DNA from 2 places in the Lysinibacillus sp. CTST325 genome. Region 2 is predicted to be linked to the other one. Evidence: riboswitches for the same ligand, from Rfam matches in the RefSeq annotation. Region 2 holds a riboswitch; the other holds the start of a gene.
What was found. Region 2 has a riboswitch for cobalamin ahead of ACYQ73_RS23325 (energy-coupling factor ABC transporter permease). Riboswitches for the same ligand answer to the same signal wherever they lie in the genome.
Positions count from the first base shown of each region.

Region 1: another riboswitch for cobalamin. It lies ahead of nikA (nickel ABC transporter substrate-binding protein); the one in region 2 lies ahead of ACYQ73_RS23325 (energy-coupling factor ABC transporter permease).

Region 1 is NZ_BAAFHO010000002.1:298,281-302,710, reverse strand. It holds gene ACYQ73_RS06895 (M3 family oligoendopeptidase) at 1-655, shown strand, start outside; gene ACYQ73_RS06890 (NUDIX domain-containing protein) at 705-827, shown strand; gene ACYQ73_RS06885 (hypothetical protein) at 1,145-1,270, opposite strand; cobalamin riboswitch at 1,564-1,756, shown strand; gene nikA (nickel ABC transporter substrate-binding protein) at 1,906-3,519, shown strand; gene nikB (nickel ABC transporter permease) at 3,591-4,430, shown strand, end outside.
Region 2 is NZ_BAAFHO010000015.1:35,347-39,776, reverse strand. It holds gene cobJ (precorrin-3B C(17)-methyltransferase) at 1-538, opposite strand, end outside; gene ACYQ73_RS23330 ((2Fe-2S) ferredoxin domain-containing protein) at 543-914, opposite strand; cobalamin riboswitch at 1,053-1,234, opposite strand; cobalamin riboswitch at 1,463-1,648, shown strand; gene ACYQ73_RS23325 (energy-coupling factor ABC transporter permease) at 1,792-2,538, shown strand; gene ACYQ73_RS23320 (energy-coupling factor ABC transporter substrate-binding protein) at 2,540-2,812, shown strand; gene cbiQ (cobalt ECF transporter T component CbiQ) at 2,818-3,588, shown strand; gene ACYQ73_RS23310 (energy-coupling factor ABC transporter ATP-binding protein) at 3,588-4,424, shown strand.

The sequences.
Region 1 (4,430 bases), on a different contig from region 2:
ACTTGCGCATGAATTAGGACATGCCTTCCATAACGATGCAATGAAATCTATTAATGGAATGAATAAACAATATCCAATGAGCATTGCTGAAACTGCTTCAACATTTTCAGAGATGATTATATTAGATGCGGCAATGCAAAAAGCTAAATCTACTAATGAAAAATTATTTTTACTTGATGAGAAATTAAAGCGTAGTGTCATGAATTTCATGAATATTCATTCTAGGTTTTTATTTGAAAAGAAATTTTATGAAGAACGTAAAGAAGGAATTGTTTCATCCTCACGCTTAAACGAAATTATGCAAGAAGCAATAGATGAAGGATATGATGGTTCTCTTGATAATCCTTCAGTGCATTCATGGATATGGACACCACATTATTATATTACACAATCTCCTTTTTATAATTTTCCATATTCATTCGGATATTTGTTTGCATTGAGTTTATTTGCAAAGGCAAAAGAAGAAGGTAAAGAATTCGAAAGATGTTATTTAGATTTGCTTCGCGATTCAGGGAGTATGTGCACAGAAGATTTAGTGATGAAACATTTAGGTGAAGATATCACTTCGGAAACTTTTTGGAAAAAAGGAATTGAATTATGCATTAACGATGTGGATGAATTTATCAAATTAAGTAGTGAATGTATCATTATTTAAAGATGACGAAATCTTTAATAAAAGAAAATAAACCTACTGACATTAGTGGGTGAACTTTCCCGGTGGACGTATTGAATATGGTGAAAACATCATCCATGCAGCTCGTAGGGATGTGAACGAGGAAATGGGCTTTGATGTAAAAGCTAACGGTATTAAAGCAAATGGCAGATAACTTAGTAGTAGAGAATGTACATTCAATTATTATTTAAAATAAACAATTAGGTGAACAATTCATATTTTATTAATGTGGGTTACCGTTTGGGGTCTCGCCAACCAAATGATATATATCCCATGTTTAGCGAATTTCGAAAAAACGAAAGCCAATTTCTTGTATGCTAAGAAGTTGGCTTTGTTTGTGCATTTTGAATTTATCAATTTAAAAGTCTTATTTTTTTACATATAAGAAATCACGCTTTGAATAAAAAAAGATTGATTTCGATCCTCCTTATTTCACTAAAGGCCTTGTTAGCTCAGAATAAGGAATTAAACTTAATTAGGCTTAATGTATTCTCCTGTTGAAGCATTAAAGCCCACTGCATTCATTTTTGTTTGGTCACTATTCCAACCTATCACTAATAGTAGGGTAACATTTCTCTCCTTATCTTTAATAAGCATAAAATTATTTGTAAAAACTCTTTTTTAGGGTAAGGAGAAGTACCAACACTCGTTAAATCATTTGTATAATCAATTTTTTCGTCATCCTCGTGGGTTTTGGAAGAATCCCATGAAATTGATACGATCTATACGCTGTTTTCATTGAAGAAAGCGTGACTAAACATAAAAAGAAGGTAAACGAGGCCAGAGTAAGATACCTGGCCTTGTTGTGTTAGTCATTACTAGCAGGTTTTTATTATATTCAGAAAATAAAATTGACGCGAACATTAGAGCATGTTATGTTTAATACTAATTTCATAGCAACCATTACAAGTTTGAGTGAAATAAGCTTTCATTCAATTAAAAGGAAAATGGGTGTAAATCCCATGCTGTCCCGCAGCTGTAAATGAGGAGTTTTGTTTCGATTACCACTGAGTGATTACTTGGGAAGGTGAAGCAAAATCATGATTCATGAGCCAGAATGCCTGCTTGTAAGGAGATTCATTGATGATCTACGAAAGATAGGGAGATGGATGGGTGCTTGCTCATAGTAAGTTATTCTGTCCTTATTCTTTTGGAATAAGGTTTTTTTATGCCTTCTATCAATCAGTAGATTCTCCATTTAGTGCACCACAAACAAAGATAGGAGACAGAAAATGAGATTGACAAAGTATTTACTTCCTTTCACACTTATTTTGATGTTCAGTTTACTCACTGGCTGTACAAGCACTGAAAAGGAAGAGACAGCATCGAAACAACAGACAGACGAAAAAATGATAACGATTGGATGGCCATTAGATGTTGGTCCATTAAATCCCCATACATATTTACCAAATCAAATGACAGCACAAGCAATGGTCTATGAATCATTGGTTGAATATAACGATGATGGAACAATTACGCCGAAACTAGCAGAAAGTTGGGATATCTCAAAGGATAAAACGTCTTATGTTTTCCATTTGAGAAAAGATGTCAAGTATTCTGATGGAACGGCTTTTAATGCAGACAATGTGATTCGTAACTTTCATGCAGTTTTAGCTAATCGTGATATGCATTCTTGGATGGGCATGGTCAATCATATTAAAGAGGTTGTGAAAGTGGATGACTTTACAATTCGTTTGCAATTGGATGAACCTTATTATCCTGTGTTAAACGAACTTGCCTTTGTAAGACCTTTCCGCTTTTTAGGTGATAATGGATTCCCTGAAGGTGATGCGACGCAAGATTCAATTAAAGCGCCTATTGGGACAGGCCCATGGGTATTAACAGATTACAAAAAGGATGAATATGCTTTATTTAGTCGCAACGAAAACTACTGGGGAGAAAAACCTCTTGTAGAACAAATAAAAGTAAAAATTATCCCTGATTCAGAATCTATTTCGTTGGCCTTTGAAAACGAAGAATTAGATTTAATATATGGTCGCGGCATCATTAGTTTAGATAACTATACGTTTTTAAAAGATAGTGGGAAATATAAAACGGCTACGTCTGAACCTTTGTCTACGCGTGCTTTACTGTTTAATACACAGTCAGGTCCGTTAGTAGAATTAAAGGTACGTCAAGCGATTCAATATGCAATCAATAAGGAGCAAATGGTTGACAGTATTACACATGGTACTGAAAAAGTGGCCAATACACTATTTTGGGATGCTGTGCCTTATGCCAATATTGATTTAGCTCCAATTTTATATAATCCGAAAAAAGCGCAACAATTGCTAGATGAAGCGGGATGGACGCTACAGAAGGGTGAAAAAATTCGCTCTAAAAACGGACAGCCACTAACATTAGATTTAATCTACATTGCAACAGATGCGATACAAAAACCTATGGCGGAACTAATGCAAGGTGAACTAGCAAAAATAGGGGTACAATTGAATTTAGAAGGCGCAGATGTGATGGTAGGTTTGCAAAAATTAATGGATAATCAGGTCGATATAAATTTCTGGCGTACAAATGGACCACCAACAGATCCACATAGCTTTGCTAATGAATCAGCTACACCAAACGCTAATGGTGTCTATGAAGCGAAATTAGGCTTACCAAATGCCAAAGAAATCGATACTAAAATTCATCAATTATTAGTAGGTACAGATGAAAAAGAGCGAGTGCAACTTTATACGGATATTTTAACAAAGTTCCATGACCAAGCACTATTCTATCCTATATCTTACGAAACAAATAACGTGATTTATCAGCCATATATGAAAAATTTTGCTCCACGTGCATCTGAATATGATATTCCATATGCACAAATGGAAAAAGAAAAATAATTGTAAAAGAGAGAGTATGTCGATTAAAGACAGCTCTCTCTTTATCATAGGATTGAGTAGGAAGTGACAGCATGTATGAATCGACATGGATGTTTTGTTTAAAAAGAATTTTAACATTGCCGTTTGTATTATTGGGCGTATCCATCTTGACCTTTGTATTTATTCGTTTCGTTCCAGTAGAGCCCGCTGAGGTCATTCTTAGATTGGCGAGAGTTGCGCCAACAGCAGAAGCCATTCAAGCATTGCGTGAAGAACTTGGAACAGACAAATCTTTTTTTATTCAATATTTGCTATGGATAAAAGGCGTTTTGCATTTAGATTTTGGGACATCTTTTGTTAGTAAATTGCCCGTGGCACATGAGCTATTCGCTAAATTACCTGCAACCATTGAATTAGCTGTTGCTGCATTTGTGTTGATTTTAGGAGTAAGTATGCCATTAGGGATCATAAGTGCCTTGTATAAGCATTCCATCATCGATAAAATAATTCGACTATTGACTATCATGAGTGTATCCATTCCAACTTTTTGGTTAGGTTTTTTACTACTATATGTATTTAGTTTGAAATTAGGGATCTTCCCGACAAATGGAAAGGGCACACTAGCTCATTTAGTTTTACCTGCACTCGCATTAGCTTTACAGACAATTGGACTGTTCGTGCAGTTTATCCGTACAGCCATCATTGAAGAATTACAACAGCATTATGTTCAATACGCGCAGCTAAGAGGATTAAAAAACTCTGTGATCCTTGTACGCCATGTTTTGAGAAATGCTGTTATTCCGCTATCTACTGTGTTAGGTATGACGCTTGGTAATTTACTAGGTGGTGCAGTAATTGTGGAGCAGGTTTTTAGTTGGCCAGGACTCGGGAGGTATTTAATAGAATCCATTATTAACAGGGATTACCCGGTT
Region 2 (4,430 bases):
CAATTTGTCTCGTACGACGTCCACTTTTCGGGTTATAAAGAGCAATAACAAAATCCGCCATTGCTGCCGCTTCTACTCTTTTTGCAATTAAATTCCAAGGTGTTAAGTGGTCACTTAAACTAATAGTACAGGCGTCATGCATAATGGGAGCACCTAGTAAACTTGCACATGAATTAATAGCTGAAATACCTGGAACAATTTCTACCTCGATACCAGTTGCTTCTGTCCAGCCTAGCTCGATTAATACCTCATACACTAATCCTGCCATTCCATAAACCCCGGCATCACCGCTGGAAATGACCGATACGATACTTCCAGCCTCTGCTTGACGCACCGCTTCCTGTGCACGTGAAACTTCCTCTGTCATACCAGTACTAATAATTGATTTTGCACTAACTAAATCCTGAATCAGTTCAACATAAGTTTTATAGCCTATGATCATATGACTTTGTTGTAGTGCCTCCACAGCACGAGTCGTAATATGTTTAAAGTCTCCAGGGCCAAAGCCAACTACGAAAATCTTACCTTTTTGTGCCATTTTGTTACCCCTCTTTCACCTTTTCAATGCCTTTAATGGCTGTTGTTTGTGCTGTACGCTGCAACGAACCTTCACGCAATGTAAAGACATGCTCATTATGTAACGCTTCATGATTTAAATCTTGAACTAGTATTCTCGCATGCTCCTGCGTCGGCACTCGGTACCAATTTCCCTGAGGATATGCAATGACAACACAAGCATCCTTACACCTGCCATTACAGCGGGTCCTTGTCGTATGTATTTCCTTATCAAGCTCCAGTAACTGTATTTCATCACGAATTGCCTGTGTAATGTCCTCAGCATCTTTTTTCATACAGCTACTACCATTGCAAATAAAAAGATGTGTTTTCATCCCCTCTAAATTCCAAGTTGTCATAGTCGTTCTCCCCTCATTTGCTTTTTAAAAAAAGAAAAACCTTTACTCTAGACGAAGAGTAAAGGTTTAGTAGAAGCCAAATAAAAACGAATATATACGGGTACTCGTTTTCGCTTCAACTTCTCCCTCCGAAAAGTTTGCATGCATCATCACATAAGCAGGTTTCCTGACTTAAGCTTCCTTTTACTTTCGCGCCTTCCCAAGTTTTCACTAGTGGCATCCGCGATTTCATAGCTATTACAGTAGCGGGGGCTGTATCGGACTTTCACCGATTTCCCTATTATCTTGAATATTCAAGCACTTATGGACGTTTTATATGAATTTATAGTTTTTTTATGTAATAGAAAACTGTTTCTATCATAGCTTATTTTTTTAAAATTTCAATATTTCTTTCTTAATTTGTGACAATTTTTTTAAAATTCCATAGAAAAATGCGACATCCATTTTCTATTTATCTAAATTTTCGACATAGACACTCAATTTCAAATTTTTTCACAAAAAGTATAGCATATATATGGAAATTCATGTTACACTTTGTCGTGAAATCTCACAACTTCATCTTTTTTCGGTGCGAATTGTTCAGCAATTCGCTTAAAAGGGAAGCCGGTTCAAGTCCGGCGCGGTCCCGCCACTGTATTAGGGAGTTTTATAAAGAATGTCACTGTCCAAAGGATGGGAAGGCCTATAAAACGTTGAACTAAAGCCAGGAGACCTGCCGAAAAACATGTGATCGTTTCAACCTACGAGGATGGGTGTGCGGCTTAGCAGATTAGAATTTTATTTGCTTTTTTAGCTATGCACTTTTCCACAACTGGAAAAGTGTTTTTTTATTTTCGCACGCTAATTTGAAAAATTTTAATGTGAGGAGGAGAGATTTTTGAAATTTTCTGGTTGGAAGCTTAGTTATTTCTTATTGGCATTTTTATTCGTGCCAAATCGTGCATTTGCGATGCATATTATGGAGGGCTTTTTGCCAATCGAATGGGCGATTTTTTGGTGGGTCATATCGATTCCATTTATTATTTTAGGATTACGTTCTATTCGTAAAACCATTGATGAAAATCCGGAAACAAAAATGATATTAGGGCTATCCGGTGCCTTTGCCTTTGTGCTATCAGCCTTAAAGATTCCTTCTGTAACAGGGAGTTGCTCTCATCCAACTGGAGTTGGGCTTGGAACAGTTCTTTTTGGACCATTAGCGATGAGTGTTATCGGGACAATCGTATTATTATTCCAATCATTACTGTTAGCACATGGTGGGCTTACAACATTAGGGGCAAATACTTTTTCCATGGCAATTATGGGTCCTATTATCGCGTACTATGTATTTAAGGGCTCACAAAAAATGGGACTATCCTTTTCCATCGCTGTCTTTTTAGCAGCAATGCTTGGTGACTTAGGTACATATGTTGTCACTTCTGTACAATTAGCTCTTGCCTTCCCTTCTGAGGTCGGAGGCTTTATGGCTTCATTCACAAAATTTGCTAGTATTTTTGCGTTAACACAAATTCCTCTTGCTGTTAGTGAAGGAATTTTAACAGTGATCGTTATGAACTTCCTGAAAAAATACAATGTGAGTGAATTAAAAGCTTTACGTGTTTTCTCAGCAAAGGAGGCTCACTAAAATGAAAAAAAACTTACTGCTTTTAGCCATTGTTGTGTTATTAGCAATCGTTCCTCTATTTATTCAAAAAGGTGCAGAATTCGAAGGGGCTGATGGCGAAGCGGAGGCAGCTATTGGTGAAATAGATGCTAGCTACGAGCCATGGTTTGAAAGCTTATGGGAGCCACCAAGTGGTGAAATTGAAAGCTTATTATTCGCACTACAAGCTGCTATTGGCGCTGGATTTATTGGCTATTTCATCGGCTTAATGCGCGGTAAGCATAAAGAAGGTTAAACGCGATGTTACGCATTGATAAGTATGCTTATTTGAATAAATTAGCGTCTGTTCATCCGCTAGAAAAAATGACGTTATCCCTTGGACTACTTATATTGTCGCTTATCATGAGAGATGAACGAATTTCACTCATTACATTTATTGTGATGAGTGCTTTTATCATTTTAAGCGCAAAAATCCCTGCCAAATATTACGCTAAATTACTATTGCTACCTGGATTTTTTTTACTATCAAGTTTAGTGTCCATTTTAATTTCTATAGCGCCAACAACTAGCACGCTACCACCTCATATTTGGTCATTTTCACTTAATAGTTGGACGATTTTTATCGGCAGTGCGAGCCTCGTGACAGCGCAACAGCTTTTTTTCATCGTCCTTGGCAGCATTAGCTGTTTGTATTTTTTAATTCTCACAACATCAGTCCAATCTATTTGTTACGTGCTACGACAATGGCGACTTCCAACTCTATTTGTAGAGTTAGTAGAGCTAACGTATCGTTTTATTTTTATCTTTTTAGATAGTATGCAAAAAATTCATCTTGCCCAACAGGCACGTTTAGGATACAGCTCCCCTATGCAGTGGCTTCGCTCGGTATCAATGCTAATTGCAGCTTTATTTGTCGAGATGTTCCAACGTAGTCGTGAGCTAACCAATGCGATGGAAGCGCGTGGTGGCGAAGCTGTCTATTGGCAAGATGATCTTATCTATAACACGAAAAATTGGGTAGGTATTGCTGCTATTTTTATACTCCTCATCATTTATGGAGGTCTTTTCTGATGACTGATTTATACTTTGATTTAACACATTTATCCTACGCTTATGCAGATGGAACTCATGCCTTAACAGATATTACACTTCAAATTCCAAAGGGGAAAAAAATCGCTTTACTTGGTCATAATGGAGCTGGAAAATCAACGTTATTTCAGCATTTAAATGGTATTTTGAAGCCTACTGCTGGAACTATATCCTTTTGTGGTAATGAACTGAACTATAGTAGAAAAGCATTAAAAGAATTACGCCAACAGGTTGGTATTGTTTTTCAGGATGCAGACAACCAGCTTTTTTCTGGCACAGTTAAACAAGATATTGCTTTTGGTCCTTTGAATCTTGGCTGGACAACTGAAAAAATTGAAGAAAAAATTGCGTGGGCTGTCACTCAAACCGAAGTCGAAGCATTGCTAGATAAACCGATCCATTTTTTAAGTGTTGGACAAAAAAAACGTGTCGCGATGGCAGGAGTACTTGCAATGGAACCTTCCGTTTTATTATTAGATGAACCGACAGCTGGACTAGATAATTATTATAGCGCACAAGTTTTACAGTATTTAGCTACATTAGAGAACGGTGCACGAACAATTTTACTAGCTACGCATGATATTTCATTAGCCTATGAATGGGCAGATCAAATAGTCGTGATGGAAGCTGGGAGAATTATTTATAATGGGGATCCAGTTGAAATGTTCTTCCAAGAGGATTTGCTTGAAAGAGCCCATCTTGAACGCCCATGGGTCTTTGAAATGGCCGTTGCCTTACAAAAGAAAAAATTATTTAAAAAAAACATTAAAATGCCTCGTTCGAAGAAAGATTTATACAGTCTTATTGAGCAGCTTTAAAGACAA